4 regions of the Paenibacillus sophorae genome follow, and region 1 is predicted to be linked to each of the others. Evidence: riboswitches for the same ligand, from Rfam matches in the RefSeq annotation. Region 1 holds a riboswitch; each other region holds the start of a gene.
The links. Region 1 has a riboswitch for thiamine pyrophosphate ahead of thiC (phosphomethylpyrimidine synthase ThiC). Riboswitches for the same ligand answer to the same signal wherever they lie in the genome.
Positions count from the first base shown of each region.

Region 2: linked by a shared signal. The riboswitch ahead of KP014_RS05075 (ABC transporter substrate-binding protein) and the one ahead of thiC (phosphomethylpyrimidine synthase ThiC) in region 1 are both predicted to bind thiamine pyrophosphate.
Region 3: linked by a shared signal. The riboswitch ahead of KP014_RS16270 (ABC transporter ATP-binding protein) and the one ahead of thiC (phosphomethylpyrimidine synthase ThiC) in region 1 are both predicted to bind thiamine pyrophosphate.
Region 4: linked by a shared signal. The riboswitch ahead of KP014_RS12355 (thiamine phosphate synthase) and the one ahead of thiC (phosphomethylpyrimidine synthase ThiC) in region 1 are both predicted to bind thiamine pyrophosphate.

Region 1 covers NZ_CP076607.1:3,949,444-3,954,475, forward strand. The annotation lists gene KP014_RS18645 (S8 family serine peptidase) at 1-229, shown strand, start outside; gene KP014_RS18650 (hypothetical protein) at 376-543, shown strand; gene KP014_RS18655 (helix-turn-helix transcriptional regulator) at 688-1,647, opposite strand; gene KP014_RS18660 (Gfo/Idh/MocA family protein) at 1,767-2,705, shown strand; TPP riboswitch at 2,747-2,860, shown strand; gene thiC (phosphomethylpyrimidine synthase ThiC) at 2,945-4,681, shown strand; gene KP014_RS18670 (nuclear transport factor 2 family protein) at 4,861-5,032, opposite strand, start outside.
Region 2 covers NZ_CP076607.1:1,048,894-1,053,925, forward strand. The annotation lists gene KP014_RS05060 (ABC transporter ATP-binding protein) at 1-44, opposite strand, end outside; gene KP014_RS05065 (ABC transporter permease) at 233-994, opposite strand; gene KP014_RS05070 (thiamine-binding protein) at 991-1,284, opposite strand; gene KP014_RS05075 (ABC transporter substrate-binding protein) at 1,368-2,435, opposite strand; TPP riboswitch at 2,635-2,747, opposite strand; gene KP014_RS05080 (EAL domain-containing protein) at 3,077-4,129, shown strand; gene KP014_RS05085 (response regulator transcription factor) at 4,204-4,878, shown strand; gene KP014_RS05090 (sensor histidine kinase) at 4,875-5,032, shown strand, end outside.
Region 3 covers NZ_CP076607.1:3,442,243-3,447,274, reverse strand. The annotation lists partial or broken gene KP014_RS28850 (S-layer homology domain-containing protein) at 1-18, shown strand, start outside; gene KP014_RS16280 (alpha/beta hydrolase) at 304-1,257, opposite strand; partial or broken gene KP014_RS16275 (pentapeptide repeat-containing protein) at 1,873-2,316, shown strand; TPP riboswitch at 2,404-2,507, shown strand; gene KP014_RS16270 (ABC transporter ATP-binding protein) at 2,621-3,382, shown strand; gene KP014_RS16265 (ABC transporter permease) at 3,363-4,136, shown strand; gene KP014_RS16260 (ABC transporter substrate-binding protein) at 4,136-5,032, shown strand, end outside.
Region 4 covers NZ_CP076607.1:2,630,180-2,635,211, forward strand. The annotation lists gene KP014_RS12345 (hypothetical protein) at 111-539, shown strand; gene KP014_RS12350 (SDR family oxidoreductase) at 751-1,623, shown strand; TPP riboswitch at 1,761-1,862, shown strand; gene KP014_RS12355 (thiamine phosphate synthase) at 1,976-2,626, shown strand; gene thiS (sulfur carrier protein ThiS) at 2,632-2,835, shown strand; gene KP014_RS12365 (ThiF family adenylyltransferase) at 2,841-3,869, shown strand; gene KP014_RS12370 (thiazole synthase) at 3,913-4,683, shown strand; gene thiH (2-iminoacetate synthase ThiH) at 4,702-5,032, shown strand, end outside.

The DNA.
Region 1 (5,032 bases):
TAAGGACTCCAATTTAATTGCTTTGAACGGGGCGACGGTAAACTTAACGATTACCTCTCCTAGCGGAAGCCAAACTAATGCAGTTCAGACCACCGATTCTAGCGGGACAGTTGTATTCAATATAGCTACTAATAAAAAAACTAAGATAGGAACCTACAATATTAATGTTCAATCGTCCTTATCCGGTTACTCAAGCAGTAATGCAACCACGCAATATACTATAAACTAGTAATATCATTGCCGGTTATTGAACCTACTTTCCCCTATTGGCTGAGACTGTCTCGCTGTAATAACCCGCCCTGCTGAACCGGTTGCCGCCCGCCCGCATAGAATACTGTGAAATGAAGCAATATGCGCAAAGGTGGAATCTATTACATGTCCAAGAACAAGCGCGGCAAAGCGCTCTGGCGCATGCCTTCCCGCGGGAGGGGAACTTGCCCCCTGTGCGGCAGCACACGGATCAAACTATTATATACGGCCAAAGGACTTCAAGGCGAAAAGCTGACGGTATGCAAAAAATGTCAGGGCAAACAGGCGAGGTAACATTCACACAGAGCCGTATCGGCATAAAGTTTTCTAGTCTCGTTGTGCAACAGCCTCACAATGCGGTTGACTCACGGGTTATCCAATTTTTATTAGAGACGGGTAACCCGTGTCCTCCTTGTCCCGAAAGCTGTATCCCCCTATTCAATCCCCATAAAAAGTACGAAGCTCATCCAGCTTATCTTTGATAAAAGCTCTAAGCTCTTCAGGCGCAACGACCTCGCCGCAGCCGATCAGTTCCAGAATATCGCGGCAGGCCGCTTCATAACCATACATATTCACCGTCAGAAGGGCCGTATTCTGTTCCCAAGCGGTATGCAGAATCTCCAGCTTGTTCCGCAAATTCACGCTCGGCTCTTTCACCCTGAGAATTACCGGATAAACCTCCCTCTCTTGCCGCGACCGCTTAAATGACTGATTGCTGCCTTTCCAATAATGTTCCAATGAGAAGTCCGCCGGAATTTCGAACCCTCCCTCTAACTGTTCAGCAGCTGATATTCGCTCGCATTTAAACGTCCGGACTTCCTCCACCATTTCACTGTATGCAGCCAGATACCATTCACCCTGCTTCACCACCAGCCCATAAGGCCGAACATCTCGAATAGACAACTCTCCTCCCGGCTTGCGGTAATGGATCGTCAGCTTATGCGATTTCCAAAGCGCGGCACGAACCGTTTCCAGGCAGGGAGCATCAGGGCGCTCGCGCCACCAGGGCGTATCGTCAAAATAAAACCGGGACTTAGCCTTATGCAAATCCGGTTTGTATTCATCCGGCAGCGTTTTTTCCAGCTTCAGCAGCGCGCTCCGGAGCTTATGTCCTGATTCGGTTCCCGCGCCGGAATAAATGCCAAGTCCCGTCAGATACAGGTGAACGACGTCGTCATTATGTAAACTTTTTAGATCAACGGTATACCCTTCCATCAGCGAAAGACCGCCGGACGGCCCCGGAGCGCTGACAATCGGTACACCGGATTCAGCCAGCGTATCCACATCGCGGTAAATTGAACGGACGGAGGTTTCCAGCGCTTCCGCCAGCTCTTTTGCTTTCAGCTTCCCTCTTGATTCCAGCAGCAATAATATCGCAACCAGCCGATGCAGCCTCATAACACCCCTCCTTTTATCAGCGGACAGAAAATTTCACAGACAGCCTCAAATCATTGCCATTCTGCTGTCAACAATACAAGTATATCATAGGTCCATAACCTTTGAAGGAGTTGGAACTTATGAATGTAGCTGTGCTCGGAACAGGATTTGGAACATATCATGCCAAGCTGCTGAAGTCAGTGGATCTGTGTGGACGATTGATCGTGTTCGGCAGGAACGATGCTAAGCTGGCGCAACTGGAGAAGGAGCTAAATGTAGAGATTGCCCGGGATATTGGCGGTATTTTGCGCGATCCGGATATTGATGTCATCGACCTGTGCCTGCCGACCTCTCTTCACTGCGAGGTTGCGGTCAAGGCGCTTGAGCATGGAAAGCATGTGTTCTGCGAAACGCCCGTATGCTGCTCGGTGGAAGAGGCTGCGGCCATGCTGGATGCGGAAAGAAGCTCCGGCAAAAGAGTCCTCGTTAACCGGTTTATCCATTTTGACCCGGCTTACGCCTTTTTGCGCGAATCCTGCCTGAAGGGTACATACGGCAAGCTGCTGTCTCTCACTTTAAAAAGGGAAACGCCGCCGCTCTGGGGGGACCTCGGATTGGACACCATCCCTGTGAATCTCATGATCCATGAGTTGGATATTATTGGCGGGATCATGGATTCTCCGGAGCTTATCTCCGCCTGGGGAACGGAATATAGGGATGCGCGCCAGTCGCTGGTCCGGGCCGTATTCGGGCGGGACGGCGCGATTGCGGAAATCGTCTCTTCCTCGGGAATGCCTGACGGATATCCCTTTACTGTCGGCTATGAAGCGTATTTTGAATCAGGCAAGCTGGTTTTTCTGGAAAAGGATTCTGGTAATCAGTCTGATGCTGCTTTAACGGAATATACCGCCTCCGGCGCACGGCGTCTCGTTTTGAAAGAGATTAATCCGTATGCCGCCACCTTGGAACATGCGCTGCAAAGCTTACATCACGGGACAAATTCACTCCTTTCCTTGGAGAACGCGGCCGAGTCTCTGGCTAACGCGCTGGGAATCCGGCGGCAAATAAAGCAAAAGTAGCTTGTGCTTTTCCAGCGATTAGGATATTCTGTAATAGACAACTTCATAGACACGGGAGCTCGGAAACAGCCGGGCTGAGAGGATGGCCCTATGCCATCGACCGTAATACCTGATCTGGGTAATGCCAGCGGAGGAATCGTCACAGGCTTTGTATGTTCAAAGACCGCTTCTTCGGGTGCGGTCTTTTTTGCGTACCTGGCCTCCTCCGGCGCTTCACACCATTAAGAGGAGGAATTGAAATGACAAGTCAAAGTCAAAAAGTGTACGTTAAAGGTTCGCGGGAGGATATTCGGGTGCCGATGCGCGAGATTGCGCTGAGCGATACTGCCGGGGTTGATGGCGTATCGGAAAATGCTCCCGTGCGGGTATACGATGCAAGCGGCCCCTACACCGACTGCCAAGTCGTTACCGACATCCGGGAAGGGCTGTCCCCGTTCCGCCGGAACTGGATATTGGAACGCGGAGATGCGGAGGAATACGAGGGCCGGAATGTAAAGCCAGAGGATAACGGACTGCGGAATACGGAGCAGGACCCTAACGCAGAAGTTTTTCCGGGATTAAGACGGAAGCCGCTGCGCGCGAAGAGCGGCGCCAACGTGACACAGATGCATTATGCCCGCAAAGGGATCATCACGCCGGAAATGGAGTTCATTGCAATTCGCGAAAATGTCGATCCGGCGTTTGTCCGGGACGAAGTCGCCAGCGGCAGAGCTATTATTCCTTGCAACGTCAATCACCCGGAAAGCGAGCCGATGATCATCGGGCGGAACTTTCTAGTAAAGATCAACGCTAATATCGGAAATTCCGCGGTCTCCTCCTCTATTGACGAAGAAGTAGAGAAGATGCACTGGGCCACCCGCTGGGGCTCGGATACTATTATGGATCTTTCCACAGGCCGCCATATTCATACGACCCGGGAATGGATTATCCGCAACTCTCCGGTTCCTGTCGGCACGGTGCCGCTCTATCAGGCGCTGGAAAAAGTCGGCGGTCAGGCGCATGAGCTGAGCTGGGAAATTTTTCGCGATACGCTGATTGAGCAGGCGGAACAGGGTGTCGACTATTTCACAATTCATGCGGGTGTGCTGCTCCGTTATGTTCCATTGACGGCAAAAAGAGTTACGGGTATCGTTTCCCGAGGCGGCTCGATCATGGCGGCCTGGTGCCTCGCCCATCATCAGGAGAACTTCCTGTATACCCATTTTGAGGATATCTGTAAAATCATGAAGGCTTACGACATCGCATTCTCTCTTGGAGACGGCCTGCGGCCGGGCTCCATCGCCGATGCCAATGACGAAGCGCAGTTCGCCGAACTGGACACCCTGGGTGAGCTGACCGAGATTGCCTGGAAGCATGATGTGCAGGTTATGATTGAAGGACCGGGCCATGTTCCGATGCACAAAATTAAGGAAAATGTCGACCGCCAAATGGAAGTGTGCAAGGAGGCTCCTTTTTACACACTGGGGCCGCTTACGACGGATATCGCTCCAGGCTACGACCATATTACTTCAGCCATCGGCGCAGCGATGATCGGCTGGTTCGGCACCGCCATGCTCTGCTACGTGACGCCCAAAGAGCATTTGGGACTTCCGAACAAGGACGATGTCCGTGAAGGCGTCATCGCCTATAAGATCGCGGCGCACGCGGCCGATCTGGCCAAAGGACATCCCGGAGCCCAGGAGCGGGACGACGCGCTGTCCAAAGCCCGGTTCGAATTCCGCTGGAAGGACCAATTCCAGCTGTCGCTCGATCCTGAGCGGGCGATCGAATATCACGACGAGACCTTGCCTGCGGAGGGCGCCAAGACGGCGCATTTCTGCTCCATGTGCGGACCGAAATTTTGCAGCATGAGAATCACGCAGGACATCCGGGAGTATGCCAAGCAACATAATCTGGAGGACAGCGAGGCGATTGAGCGGGGAATGAAGGAGAAATCGCAGCAGTTTGCGGAGGCGGAGCACGGATTGTATCTTTAATTTTTAAGGTTATGAAGCGGCAGTCTAAAGAAGTCTTAGGCTGCCGCTGTTTATTGAGTATCCTTCTCTTGTTTGCTTAGTCTTTGTTCAATTTCCGTATTTCTTTTTCCAATCCTCTGACCACTCGTAAAAAGTCATTCCTGTTACTTCCTCTAACGTTTGACCATAGTAATTGGATATTATTGCTGCTGCGCTTTGTAAACTTCCAGGAACGAGGACTCTTCCCCAAGAGCTGCAAGCGCGACAACCGGATTCCAATAATCCTTGTAGTGAACGATCTTGTTTTCCTTCGTTTCAATCACGGAAATATAACTTTGCAGATAAGGCTTACCGGTTATTATGGCCTGCCCT
Region 2 (5,032 bases), 2.9 Mb from region 1:
CGCCCTCGCTGGGAGAATGATTTGGAGATACCTGAGACCTCCAGCGCGGGAGTTTCGCGATCCGAACCCGGTGATAGCGCGTCCGAAACAGGGGAATGTCCGCCGCTAGGGGACGGCCCTTCCTCCAAGTCTCCCTCTGAAGACGAAATTGTCTTACGCGTCAACTTCAGCCGCCTCCTTCTATAACTTTTTTCCATGCAACTTTTTTATACACGTTTCTGTGCGACCGCTTCTATGCGTCCCGCTGCGGCTTCCAGCGGACCAGCCATTTCTCCAGCAGGGCGACAGCGGCGAACAGCAGCAGACTAAGCAGTACAATAAGGATAATGGCAATAAACATCCGGTCTGTGCGGTAAGCCGATTTCTGCAGCTGCATATAATAGCCGAGCCCTTCGCCCGAGCCGATAAGCTCCGCTACGACGGCGCCTGTAACGGCGTAAGCAGCGGATATTTTTATACCGGAGAACAGGGAGGGCAGCGCATGAGGCAGCTCCAGCTTGGAGAAGATTTGCCACCTTGTCGCTCCGGCCATCTTCATAAATTGAAGCATCATGCGGTCGGTTTGGGCGAGTCCGCCCATCCCAGCGACCGCCACGGGAAAGAAACACACAAGTGTAATGAGAATAACCTTTGGCAGCAGGCCGAAGCCGAACCAGATCACCAGCAGCGGGCCGAGCGCGATAATCGGCACATTCTGGCTTAAGATAAGCAGCGGGTACAGCGCGCGCCTCGCTCCGGGCAGGATATGCAGCAGCACGGCGGCGGCAAGGCCGACGGCGACCCCAATCGGAAAGCCGGTCATAGTCAGGCGCAGCGTCGCCAGGGTGTGTCCTTCAATGGAGGACGCGTTGGCGACGGCCTCGTGCCATACATCTATGGGAGCAGGCAAGATCCATTTTTCCACATGGAACCAGGAAACCGACAGCTGCCACAGCGCCAAAAACAAGATGACCGCCACAAGGGGCGGCCAGATTTGTCTCCACCTGGAACTCACGGGCGATATTTCTCCGTCAGCTTGTCCATGCTGATTCCGCCCGGATTATGGGCGATCTTTACCTGCGAGATGACGCTGGGGCAGCCCGCTTCGATTAGCGCCTCCTGCATCTCCCGGACAATTTCCAGCAGGTCGGCGAGCTCGCCTTCCATCGTCGTCTCCAGCGCATTCACTTGATGCTTCACGCCGGAACGCTGAATCACTTCAATTGCTTTGTCCACGTATGGGATTACGTCTTCGCCTCCCGGCGTTTTCGGAATCACTTGAATGCTCAGCAGCGTACTTGCCATTCCTATCATCCTTTCATGCCGTTAATACTTTCATGCCATTAATTGTAAACTAAATGAACCAAAAGCTTAACTTTATTAAGTTCTTACTGCCCGTCCGGCAAAAATTCGTTGGTAAACGCCTTGTCGGCCTCCAGCGGTTTGTCCAGCAGCTTCAGCCCGTACATCCAGTCGGCGTAATTTTTCCATACAGCGGTCTTCTGCTCACCCCACCGGGCGGCGTCGTCCTTGTATTTCGGGCTGAGCCATTCCTGGCTGGCCTGAACGAGCTTCGCGTCAAGATCGGGAACCGCCTTGATCAGAATATCGGCAGCCTCCTTCGGATGGTCGATCGCATATTGATAACCCCTAGACGTTGCCTTCAAAAAGGCTTTGACCACCTCTGGATTCTCGGCGATCTCTTTCTCGCTTGTCGTCAGCACCGGCGTGTAGTAATCGAGCTGCGGCGCGTAATCCTTCAAATACAGCATATCCAGCGGCTCGCCGCGCAGCTTCGCTTCAATACCGGTCCAAGCGTAGAAGATCCAGGCAAAGTCAATGTCACGCTTAACAGCCGTAAAATAGTCCGCTTCGCCGATGGTGACCTGCTTGACCTTCTTCACGTCGCCGCCGACCGGGTCCATAATGGCCTTCATGGAAGCTTCTTCGACCGGCGATCCCCAGCCGCCGTAAGTTTTGCCTTCGAAATTCTTCGGCGACTTGATGCCCCGGTCGACCGGAGCCGCGAAGCCGGATGTGTTATGCTGGATAATCGCCGCGATGGACACGAGTGGGACGCCCTGAATACGTGCCAGCGTCAGACTGTCCTGTGCGCCGACGCCGAAGGCGGCTTCTCCCGAGGTGACCATCGTATCTGCGCCCGCCGATCCCGGCTGCACAATATCTACATCAAGGCCCTCCTCCGCGTAGTAGCCGAGCTCTTTGGCGACATACAGTCCGGTGTGATTCGTGTTCGGCGTCCAGTCGAGCGCGACCTTTACCGGCGTCGCCGCTTTGGGCGAGCTTTGGGCGGAAGCGGATGCCTCCGGCGAAGCGGAAGCAGGGGTTCCCTGAGCGCCGCCCGCGTTTCCTCCCGAATTATTGCCGCCGCATCCCGCCGCTGTCAGTATGAACAGGCAGGTTAGGCACAGTGATAACCATTTTTTGACTCCCATTATATAGTCTCTCCTTTGTCTTGCCGCCCCGGGCAGCGATGCCTGAAGCGGCGGGTATTCCCGCTTCCATAAAAGCTTACCTGCAAATCACGAAGCCGCTTGGGGGACCACGGGAATTTGCGCAAACCTGAAATGCCAAAAAAGCGCCCCTGAACATTCGGGACGCGGCGGAGTGCATGACGGCGGCGGTCTCTTTACGACCACGCGCTTAAGGCTTTCCTACGCTGGCATTATCCAGATCAGGTATAAGGGTCAGTATCTTGCGGGATACACTCTCAGCCGGCCATAATTCCAGCACCCCAAGGTTTATGAAGTTTCGGGTATTCCTTGCTGTTTACGCTGTAATTATAGACGCAAGGTTCTGAAGTTGTCCAGTACCATGGCCGATTCTGAAGCCGTCATTTAATAATACCGCCGCCCATGTGCCAGGGAACAGTGCATGGAAGACGCCATCAGTGCGAAGTATTGGAGAAAAGCACGGTATTTGCCGGGAAATAACCTGGGAAATTAAAAAATCGGGATATGGAAAAAAATTACGCGAAATATGGCGGTTATTTGGGGTGAATTTCCGTCTTTTCCAGAAAAACATGCTATAATGACCTCAGGTTGCTGCATTTTTGTGGGCCAAAAGGAGGGTGTTCATGAACTGTATTCATTGTTCCCCTATTGAACCAATTGAAGACAAGGGAATCCTAAAAATTCGGCGCGCATCTCCTTCACTTGCATCCGCTGTTCAAGCGTCCGGTTTTATACTTAAATCTTTTCGGGAAGAGGTATGCGAGATTTCTTACAGCACCCGGGAACAGCTGCTGAATGTGATGAAGCTGATCGAGTCCGCGAAGGAAGCGGCGCTTCTGACCATATCCATAATCGGAACAGGAGCCGCAAGTGAGTTGGAACGGTGGATGTCGCTCTCCCAGCTTCAGGTCCGCTTTAGCAATCATTCACTCATCGATATTATCGCCAATAAAGAATTTTGCAGCTATTTGCAGCCGATTGTCGATTCTTCCGAGAAGATTGTCGGCTTTGAGTTTTTGCTGCGGCCGCTGCAGCAAGGCACGCCGTTTCAGCCGCATATACTGTTTGAGGTGGCAAGAGAAAGCGGATTTCATTCCTTTTTGGACCGGGCCGCGCGCATCTCCGCCATCGAATCCAGCGCCAAGCTGCTGCCTCACGGAATTAAACGGTTCATCAATTTTCTGCCCTCTTCCATTTATGACCCCCAATACTGTCTGACCCATACATTTGAGGCGATCGAGCAGCAGGGCCTAAGGCCGGAGGATTTTGTGTTTGAGGTGGTGGAAACGGAAGAAATCGAAGATATTTCGCATCTCACCTATATATTTGCCGAGTGCCGAAGCCATGGCGCTTTTGTTGCGCTCGACGACGTCGGCGCGGGCTACTCCACGGTGGAGGTGATGTCCAGCCTAAAGCCGGATTATGTGAAGATTGACCGGGGGCTGATCAGCTTTTGCGATCAGGATGCCGGCAAGCAGCAAGCCGTTAAGGAGATTATGGAGAGAGCCGGAGAGTTTGGCGGAATAGTGCTGGCCGAAGGAATCGAGCGGCGGGAGGAATTTCAGTTCTGCCGGGAGCTCGGTATTCCTTTGGCGCAGGGCTACCTGTTCGGCAAGCCTGCGCAGGCGCCGCCAAGGCATTTTCTCATGCAGACGGAATTTGTTAATATGGAATAATAACGCCTTTGCGCGCCGGACAGATCTTTTCGAGTAAGTCCGGCCAGCACGAAGGGCAAGAAGGAGGTGCTGCCATGAGCGGCACTTTGCTGTATATCGAGGACGATCCGCAAATTGCCGGTCCCGTCGCCAGAGATCTGAAGGATCGCGGCTATGCCGTCCGTTGGCTGCAGAGTGGAGAACGGGCCGTGGAAGAGGCGGATGGCTGCCAGTTGGTTATTCTGGATGTCATGCTGCCGGGATTGGACGGATTCACGGTGGGCCAGCGATTAAAGAAGATTTTTCCTGACATTCCCATTCTGATGCTCTCAGCGAGAACGTCCATCGACGACAAGCTTCAGGGTCTGGGGTTCGCCGATGATTATTTGACCAAACCGTTTCATCCGGATGAGCTTGCCGCGAGAATCGGGGTTTTGCTGCGGCGTGCGGGCAGCATTTCATCTTCGCCGCTTTCACTGGGGCATCTAACCGTCTATGAAGAGGAGAACCGGATTGTTCTGGCGGAGAGCGGGGAAGAAATACCGCTGACGGGCAAGCAGTTTCAGATTTTCTTTTACCTCTTGCGCCACCTCGGCCAGATTATGACCAAAGAACAAATTTATGAAGCGGTCTGGGGGGAGCCCTATATGGAAGGGGACAAGACCCTGATGGTACATATCCGTTATTTGCGCGAAAAGCTGGAGAAAGACCCTGCAATGCCGGAAATTATTGAGACGGTCCGGGGCATCGGATACAGGGTCAAGGCATGATAAGAAGGAACAGAACCCGAGGACGTCTTCCTGGATTCCGCCAATCGCTGTTGTCGCGGTACATGCTGATTATCGCGGCAGCCGTGATGTTCTTGCCCGTTATCCTTACTCTTAATATCATCTTAGTTTCCCTTTCCAGCCACTGGTTTGAGAT
Region 3 (5,032 bases), 510 kb from region 1:
GCTCACGGAAATAAGTAATCCATATTAGTATTACGATTCGCGGGCCGCGAAAACGGCCTGATTCGATGTCCGCCTAGATAAATAAGGCTTGTCTTTCCTGAAATTCGCAAAAATCGCGACCATCATAGTCATTTTTCAATTAGGATGAAAAAAACTGATACAAACAGACCTGATAAGGAGTTTCCTCATCAGGTCTATTGTTTATGAAGGACTACTAACACTGAGTTATTAAAAAATTGTAGCCTGTTGGTCCGAATTTATTGCACCGATGCAAGTTAAGATACATCCCCCTCATTGGCAGGGTTATTGAAACCCGTCTTTTAGCCAAGCGCTGGCCAGAGATATTGCACTTTTGGCTGCGGCAGTGTCTGATAATGCATTCAACATAACGAAGTCATGGATTATTCCTTGATAACGTACCGCAGTGACATCAACACCAGCCTCTCGAAGTTTATTCGCATAAGCTTCACCTTCGTCCCGCAGGACATCAGCTTCGGCTGTAATGATCAGAGCCGGCGGAAGACCGCGAAGCTGCTCGGTAGTTGCCCTCAGCGGGGAGGCCGTAATCTGGTTTCTTTCCTCAGAATCGCTTGTATACTGATCCCAGAACCACTTCATCCCGTCCCGGCGTAAAAAGTATCCTTCGGCGAATTGATGATAGGATTCCGTATCAAATGAAGCATCCGTAACCGGGTAGAAAAGGAGCTGTTGTCCAATAGCAGGACCACTGCGCTCTTTGGCCAGCAGCGTGATTGCCGCAGTCATGTTGCCGCCGACACTATCGCCGGCTACGGCCAAGCGATCCGAATCAAGCCCGTGTTCTTTGCCGTGCTCTGCGATCCACTGCAGCACAGCATAGATTTCTTCAATAGCCGTAGGATACTTCACTTCAGGGGACAGACTGTAATTCGGGAATACAAGTGCAGCTCCACTCTTCACAGCCAATTCACGGATCAACCGATCATGGGTGTGTGCGTTGCCGAACACCCAACCTGCACCATGTATGTACAGAATGACAGCCAGGTTCTTCTCAGCAACGTGTTTCGGACGTAGAATCCGAATGGATACGTGGCCGCTTGGACCACCTGTAATACTGATATCTTCAATGTCCACGTCTGGCTTTTGAACCTCGCCCGCCTGGGCTTCATCGACCGCAATCCGCCCCTGTTCAGGTCCTAAATCAAATAAAAATGGCGGATTGGCTGTTGCCTTAACAAAATTTTGTGCTTCCGGTTCAAGAACAGGTTTTTTCTCCATGTTTTTTCATTCTCCCTCTATCATTTTATTTTGGCTAACTAGCTTCTTGATGAATGTTCCAAGCCAATCCGGCTGAGAAAGCCCCGTTAGAAACTGAAAATCAATGGCACCAAGTCCCATTCCGGCGGCGATCATTTTGGCGAACCCACTGGAGACAAGAGGAAAAGTATAGTGTACCGAATGAAGCTGAGAATATCGTTGCGGAAAGATAATCAAGTGCCAACATTAACTCGGAAACAGCGAGCAGGATTAACGCTAATCCCTTGTATCTGTTATTGTTCATGTTTAAACTTCCTTTCTTTTTTTGAATCAGACCATCAGAAACGTACAAGTACGGAGTTGTTACAGGAAGGTAATTTCCCACTTTTATAGATCAATCAATCTAAAATGACTAAAATATTGGTAGCTTGTTTATCGCTTCAACTACAGATGCACTAAAGAAAAGACAGCGCTCAGGATCAGACCATGTATGACCGGCTGATGTCAGCCGATCCTGCGAAAGCGGCAAAGATTGATGATAATGCGGCTTTGCAGCTTTAACTTGAAGACCGGATAAACGAGAAATGCCATTTAAAGAGCACCCACAAGACAGTAGAGCGTTCATTTTGGTCATAGCGGAATGTTCTTGAAAAAACGGAAGAGCTCACCCGTCTGAATCCGCGCTCGATTCTGGAGCTTAACGTCCCCGCCCATCGGGCGATTGTCAATGACCTGCTTCTGCAAGCAAGCGAACGGGTACGGGCCAAAGCTGCGCCAATGCCTAATAAAAATCAAAAATTACAGAACAAAATCCGTAGGGGAAGCAACTTTATAGGCGCAAATCTAAGAGGAGCCGGCCTTAGAGGCGCTAACTTGAGAGGCGCTTTGCTCATTGCATCCGACCTGAGAGATTCCGACATGAGAATGACTGATCTGATCGGCGCCGACTTTAGAGATGCCGACTTAAGCGGCGCTGACCTCACAGGAAGCGTTTTTCTCACGCAGGCGCAAGTTAATTCAGCTAAAGGCGATATGGCTACCAAGCTGCTGCCTTCCGTAAGCATTCCCGATCATTGGTGACTTCGAATCCGTTAGACCCAAATGGTACATTGAGGGAACGGCCCGGAATATGGTATAGTTGATAAGTTCATAACCGAATAAAGACCGCAATTTCACTAGGGGAGTCGTCCGACTGAGACGAAGCCGCGAGCTTCGGACCCTTGGAACCTGATCTGGATTATACCAGCGGAGGGAAGTGGAACCTGAAGCTTACCTATCTACGCCCCGTACGGCCAGCGCTTGTACGGCGGATAATTGGGGGCCCGTCCATTTCCTTCCGGATTTGGACGGGCCTTTATTCATTTATAAGGAGGGTTGACCGACTATCGAAGAGCTTTTATCTCTCCGCCGCCTTTCTTTTTCGTTTCCGCAGCAGAAGCTCGTATTCTCGGATCTTTCGTTAACGGTCCGCCAGGGTGAATTCGTCAGCATTATTGGCGCCAGCGGCTGTGGCAAAAGCACGCTGTTCAAAGCGATAGCCGGACTGCTTGCCGAGGCGCAGGGAGAAATCGCGCTGCAAGGCAGCGCCCGCGGTGAGAACCGGCTCGGCCAAATCGCCTACATGCCTCAGCAGGACCTGCTGCTGCCCTGGCGGACGGTGCTGGACAACTGTCTGCTGCCGCTAGAGATCAAAGGCCGGGCCGGTAAGGGCGGAGCAGCTACGGTATGGGAAATGCTGGAGCGTTTCGGACTCGCCGGTTATGAGCTTGCCTATCCGCATGAGCTATCCGGCGGGATGCGCCAGCGGGCCGCTTTTCTCCGTACACTGATGACCGGCGGAGAGCTGATGCTGCTTGATGAGCCATTCGGCGCGCTTGACGCCATGACGAAGCGGGACATGCACCGCTGGCTGCTGGAGCTGTGGGGAGAGCTGGGGCGGACCGTTATGTTCATCACGCATGATCTGGAGGAAGCTATTCTGCTCAGTGACCGCATCTTTCTGATGCCGTCCGGCAGCGTCGGCCCCCTTCAAGAGCTGAACGTGGGACTGCCAAGACCCCGGCGGCTGGAAATGAATTACGAGCTTGGCTTTGTCTCTTTGCGGGCCGAGCTGGAGCGGAGGCTGTATGAAACGCGCACCGTTTAAGGAAGGATCTCGCCGCTACGGAGCCTTCCTTCTCCTGCTGCTGTTGATTCTCGCCGTGTGGGAAGCTTCCGTACGCTCAGGATATGTTCCGTCCTTTATCCTCCCTGCACCCTCCGTGGTCTGGACCGCATTGGTACAGAACGCCGGACTGCTGCTGGGCACGCATCTGCCAGCCACGCTTGAAGAAGTGGCTGTCGGCTGTCTGATGTCGCTGGTTGGCGGCATTCTGCTCGGGATCGGCATGCACCTTTCCCGGACATTAGAAAAAGCGCTCTATCCCTTTATCATCATCAGCCAGACGATTCCGCTGATTGCGCTCTCCCCCATTTTTATTATGTGGTTCGGTTATTCGCTGTGGAGCAAGGTCGCCGTCGTCTTTCTGACCGCATTCTTTCCAGTCGTCGTCGGCGTATACGACGGGCTCGCCAAAAGCGGCGGCGCCTATAAGGAGCTGCTGCTGACTATGGGCGCGAACCGCAGGCAGCTGCTGGTCAAGGTCGGCATTCCGCTTGCGCTCCCCTCCTTTTTCTCGGGGCTGAAGCTGTCGGTGGTGTACTGCGTGATCGGTGCAACCATCGGAGAATGGCTGGGAGGAACGCGCGGACTTGGTTACTACAGCCGCCGCATGGCGGGAAGCCTGCACAGCGCCGAGATGTTCGCAGCGATTGCTCTCCTGTCGGGTCTCGGTGTAGTACTTTTCCTGGCCGTACGGCTGCTGGAGCATCAGATTCTTAAGAAAAGAGGTTCTAATTGATGAAATCTTTTACCCGTATTAAAAATTTATTGCTTCTGCCTGCTATCTCGCTTCTTCTGTTAACGGCCGCTTGCGGCGGCTCCGCGCCATCCGGCGATTCCGCGGCCTCCGCTTCTCCTTCGCCTGCCGCTTCTCAAACCGAAAGTCCGGCGGAGCCTGCGCACAAGCTGACGCTTATGCTCGACTGGTACCCGAACGCCGTGCATTCTTTTTTGTACACCGCTCAGGAAAAGGGCTTCTTCGCCAAACGGGGAATTAATGTGGAGATCCAGATGCCGGCGGACACGAATGACGCGCTGAAGCTCGTCGCGGCAGGCAAGGTCGATCTGGCGCTGAGCTACCAGCCGCAGGTGCTGATGGCCCGGGGGGAGAAGATTCCCGTGAAAGCACTGGCCTCCATTGTCCGTCATCCGCTGACTCACCTGATGGTCCCTGCGGACAGTTCCGTACATACGCCGAAGGATTTGGCTGGCAAAGCGGTGGGGTATTCTTCCATTCCACTGTATGAAGCGATGGTTAAGACGATGGTCAAAGCCGATGGCGGAGATCCGGAGAAGGTGAACTTTGTGGATGTGGGCTATGACTTAATTCCGGCCATTTCCACCGGGCAGACTGACGCCATAATGGGCGGTTTCATCAACCATGAACAGCTCATTTTGCAAAAAGAAGGCCATCCCGTCACCTCCATTGACCCTGCAAAATATGGCGTGCCGGATTATTCCGAGCTTGTGCTGGTTGCAAGCGATGAGGGAATTAATCAGCATAAAGATGATTTCATCAAGTTTCTGACAGCGATGCGGGAAGGCCAAGCATACGTGAATGAGCATCCCGATGAGGCGCTGTCCATCCTGCTTGCGCATGAAGACGGGACCGCTCCGCTCGACAAGGAAATTGAG
Region 4 (5,032 bases), 1.3 Mb from region 1:
CCCCATTTTATTCTTGATAAAATGGGGATTTTTTTTGTGATTAAATAGTTAATTGTTTATAATCATTATTAATATAACTTATGTCATAGATTTATCGGGAGGGATATGATATGAACTGGAGCGTTTTAATGTTTTTACATATGATTGGCACTCTGACGCTTGGTTTCTACTTGGTGCTGCCTTTCATTCTTGGCCGGACAGAGAAGCTTTCTACAGCAGCCAAGGAGGGGACGCTGAGCGCAATCAGCGCGTTTAACCGTATTGCCCAATATGGCTTGGTCATTCAACTGCTTACGGGCGGTTACATGATGACCAAAGGCGAGTATTCGGTCCCGTGGATGATTATTGTCACACTGCTGCTGCTCGCCATGTTCGCCTTGGGCGGCGTTATAAGCAAGCCGCTGCGGCTTGCGGCCGCAGGCATGAAGCAGAGCCGCGACGTCTCCAGCGAAACCGGCAAAATCCGCACGTTGAGCGCGTTGCTGGCGGTATGCTTGCTGGTTATGGTTTTCTTTATGGTTTTTAATGAGATTATTTGAATAGCAGCATAGCCCGGCCAATTTCGCCCGTCTCCGAAAGGAGGCGTGTGTTTTGCTATTGTGAGAACTTCGGTTTGTCTGGACTCCGCTTGTGTTTGATCTTCATGCGATTGGTTAAATTAATTACCGTAAAGGGAACGAATAATTGTACATCCCCAAGACATCCTAAGGAAAGTCTAAATTTAACAACTTTTCGAAAGGAGAATGAAGTATGTCTACGAGCAATCAACAAAGCCAGAAGACATTGCCGCCGCAGCATCAGGATCGCAGGCCCGGTCTGGAATCGGAGATGACGCCCCGGCCTAAATACGAACCGGCGGCATACAAAGCAGCGGGCAAGCTGCTCGGTAAAGCGGCCCTGATCACAGGCGGAGACAGCGGCATCGGCCGCGCGGTAGCCGTGGCTTTTGCCAAGGAGGGAGCAGATATAGTCATTTCTTATCTGAACGAGCACTCCGACGCGGAGGAGACGAAGCGCCAGGTCGAACAGGAAGGACGCAAATGTGTTCTCGTCTCCGGCGATATCGGTGTCGAAGTATTCTGCCAGGATCTTATCAACAAAACAGTGAACGGTCTGGGCAAGCTTGATATTCTTATTAACAATGCAGCGGAGCAGCATCCGCAAGAAAAGATCGAGGATATCAGCTCCGAGCAGTTGGAGCGGACGTTCCGCACCAATATTTTCTCGATGTTCTATTTGACAAAAGCAGCTATGCCCCACTTGAAAGAAGGCTCGACCATCGTCAATACGACGTCGATTACAGCTTACAGAGGAAATCCTCAACTGCTGGACTACTCGTCCACCAAAGGCGCGATCCTCAGCTTTACGCGTTCGCTCGCGATGAATTTAGTGGATAAAGGCATCCGCGTCAACGCGGTTGCGCCGGGTCCGATCTGGACGCCGCTCATTCCGTCCACCTTCGATGAGAAGAAGGTCAGCGAGTTCGGCGGAACACAGCCAATGAAACGACCGGGACAGCCTGAAGAACTGGCTCCGGCTTTTGTCTACCTGGCTTCCGATGATTCATCGTATGTAACCGGCCAGGTTATTCATGTGAATGGCGGCGAAATCGTTAACGGTTGACGACTCTCAACGTATTAAGCGGATTTCCGCTGAATATGCAAGCCCCGATCCAAGTCAAGCGGATTGGGGCTTTTTCATGAAAAGGTGGTATGAAAAGGAAATTTATGATACGCTGTGAAAGATCAATAGTTGCATAGCGTGAACACTAGGGGTGCCGCAAGGCTGAGACGAACGCAAGGTTCGGACCCTTTGAACCTGATCTGGTTTATACCAGCGTAGGGAAGTGGAGAGTGAATATCTGCATCCGGGCCTGTCAAGGCTCGATCCCATTTGCAGTTTCCGGCCGCCTTCCTTCGGGAGGGCGGTTTTTTGTGCTGCTTATGACAAATAAACACAGGAGGCGAATAGGGCTATGTGTCCGCCAAAGTCAAAGGATCCCGAAATTCATCTCATATCCGGCAGCGGGGCGATAATGGACAGCTTTATTCTTATCGCTGCGGCCGTAGGGCCCTTTGTAGACTATATTCATTTACGGGAAAAATCGCGTACAGCAGAAGAATTGTTCAAAGCGGTGGAGAAGATGCGCAGCCTTGGGATACCGCTTGAACAAATCGTTGTGAACGACAGGCTGGACGTCGCACTGGCTTCCGGCGCCGGAGGCGTTCAGCTTGCGGGGCACAGCCTCCCAACCGCCGCGGCCCGCCCGCTGTCTCAGAGCCTGCGCATCGGGCGCTCCGTCCATTCCCCGGATGAAGCAGCCGCTGCCGCAAACGAAGGGGCGGATTACTGCCTGTACGGGCATGTATACGCCTCGGCCAGCAAGCCGGGTCTTCCAGGGCGGGGGCTGGATCGGCTTGCGGAAACCGTGCGCGCCTGCCGGGTTCCGGTCATTGCGATTGGCGGCATTGAACCGGGCAATGCAGGACAGGTGATTTCACGCGGCGCGGCGGGCATTGCCGTACTCTCGGGTATCTGCGGCGCGTCTGATCCTGTGGCGGCTGCAAAGTCTTACCGGGCTGCAGTCAGGACAGCTGTTCAGGCAGCCCGCAATGAAAGGAGGTGAGGGCAATGAAGCTCTATATCAACGGGAACGAGATCGAGCTGGACGAAGCTTGCGCTACGCTTGCGGATCTGCTGAGCCGACCCGAATGGAAAGAAAGGCGGATGGTCGTTGAACTGAACGGCATGATTGTGGGTAGGGATAATTACGGAACAATCCCCCTTGCCGACGGGGACCGCATCGAGCTTGTGCATTTTGTGGGAGGAGGCTGAGGCCGGTGAATTTCGCCGGAGAGGACAGATACAGCAGGCAGGAGCGGTTTTACGGAATCGGAGCCGAAGGTCAGAAGAAGCTGGCGCAGGCGAAGGTTCTGATTATTGGCGCAGGGGCGCTTGGCTCCGCATGCGCGGAGACGATGGTGCGCTCGGGTGTGGGCAAGGTGACCCTCGTCGACCGGGATTATGTGGAGTGGAGCAACCTGCAGCGTCAAAATTTGTTCAGCGAGCAGGATGCGGCTGAGCGGATTCCCAAAGCGGTAGCTGCCGCCCGCAGGCTTCGCAGCGTTAACTCCTCTGTGGAAGTTGAAGGAATCGTTGCGGATATTACAGCGGAGGAAATCAGCCTCTATACACGCGGCATAGACCTTATTCTTGATGCGGCGGACAATTTCGAGGTGCGGATGATCGTAAACGATATTGCCGCGCGGGACGGAATTCCCTGGATCTATGGCGCCTGCACCGGCAGCTACGGCATTTCAATGACGATTGTTCCAGGCCAGAGCGCCTGCCTTCACTGTCTGCTGGACAGTGTTCCAGCCGGAGGGGATACCTGCGACACGGCCGGCATAATCGGTCCCGCCGTGCAGATGACGGCTGCCTACCAGACGGCCGAAGCGCTGAAGTGGCTCTCAGGGAACGTTAGCGCGCTGCGCGGGACACTGGTCTCTTTCGATCTGTGGACGAATCGTTACTCGTCGGTGGATACGTCCAAGCTGAAGCGCGCCGACTGCCCGTCCTGCGGCGCTAAACGCACTTATCCTTATTTATCGCCGGGCAGCCATTCCAGAACGGCCGTACTCTGCGGGCGGGATACGGTGCAGATTCGCCCGCCAAGGCCGACGAGGCTTGATCTGGAGGAGTGGGAGCGGCGGCTGTCCGCCTATGGCCGGGCAGAGCGGAATCCCTTTATGCTGTCTTTGACACTGGACCAGCACCGTATGGCGATCTTTCCCGATGGACGGGTGCTCGTTCACGGAACGGGCGATCCAGCCGAAGCCCGGTCGCTGTATCACCGTTATTTTGGCTAGCCTATCAAGCATTCTATTAACCGAATAGGGGAGGATTATTATTATGCAGGATGCATTACATATCGGGGGCAAAGCCCTGTCCAGCCGTCTGTTCATCGGAACCGGCAAATACAGCCGCAACACGCTGATTCCGGAGGTAATCGCCCGTTCAGGCTCCGAAGTAATCACAGTGGCGCTTCGTAGAGTCGATCCCTCTTCGCGGGAGGAGAACATTCTAAGCCATATTCCGCAGCAGATGACCCTTCTGCCCAATACTTCCGGCGCACGCACCGCAGAAGAAGCCGTGCGTATCGCCCGCTTGGCCAGAGCGGCAGGGATGGGGAACTGGGTGAAGATCGAAGTCATTAACGACCAGAGATATTTGCTGCCGGATAATCTGGAGACGATCCGTGCTACGGAAATTCTGGCTGCCGAAGGCTTCATCGTCCTTCCCTACATGAGCCCGGATCTGTCTGCGGCTTTCCGGCTGAGAGACGCGGGAGCAGCGGCGGTGATGCCGCTGGGGGCGCCTATCGGAAGCAACCGCGGCTTGCGGACGAAGGAGCTGATCTCCATCCTGATTGAAGAGGCCGGCCTGCCGGTCATTGTGGATGCCGGAATCGGCCGTCCGTCGGAGGCAGCGGAAGCGATGGAGATGGGCGCGGCCGCCGTGCTGCTGAATACGGCGATTGCCACAGCCCGTGATCCGCTCGGCATGGCGGAAGCTTTTCGCGGCGCGGTTGCAGCCGGCCGGCAGGCGTATCTGGCCGGGCTGGGCCCGATTCAGCAGGAGGCGGAAGCTTCTTCGCCTTTGACCGGTTTCTTGAACGTATAGGAAGGGGGACTGAGACTGTTGAGCTTTTATGAGTCACTGATGATCTTGGAGCGTATTCCCTTTAAGGAATTGTGGCAGAAGTACACGAGGGAAGATGTCATGCGGGCGCTGGCCAAGGAGAAGCTGGACAAGGAAGATCTGCTTGCCCTGCTGTCACCGGCGGCCGGCCAGCATTTGGAAGAAATGGCGCGGAAGGCGCAGCGCATCACCCGCTCGCATTTCGGCCATGCCGTTCAGCTGTTCACACCAATGTATGTGGCGGATTATTGCGTCAACCACTGTACGTACTGCAGCTTTAGCGCCATTCATGATTTTCCGCGCAAGAAGCTGACGCTGGAAGAAGTTGAAG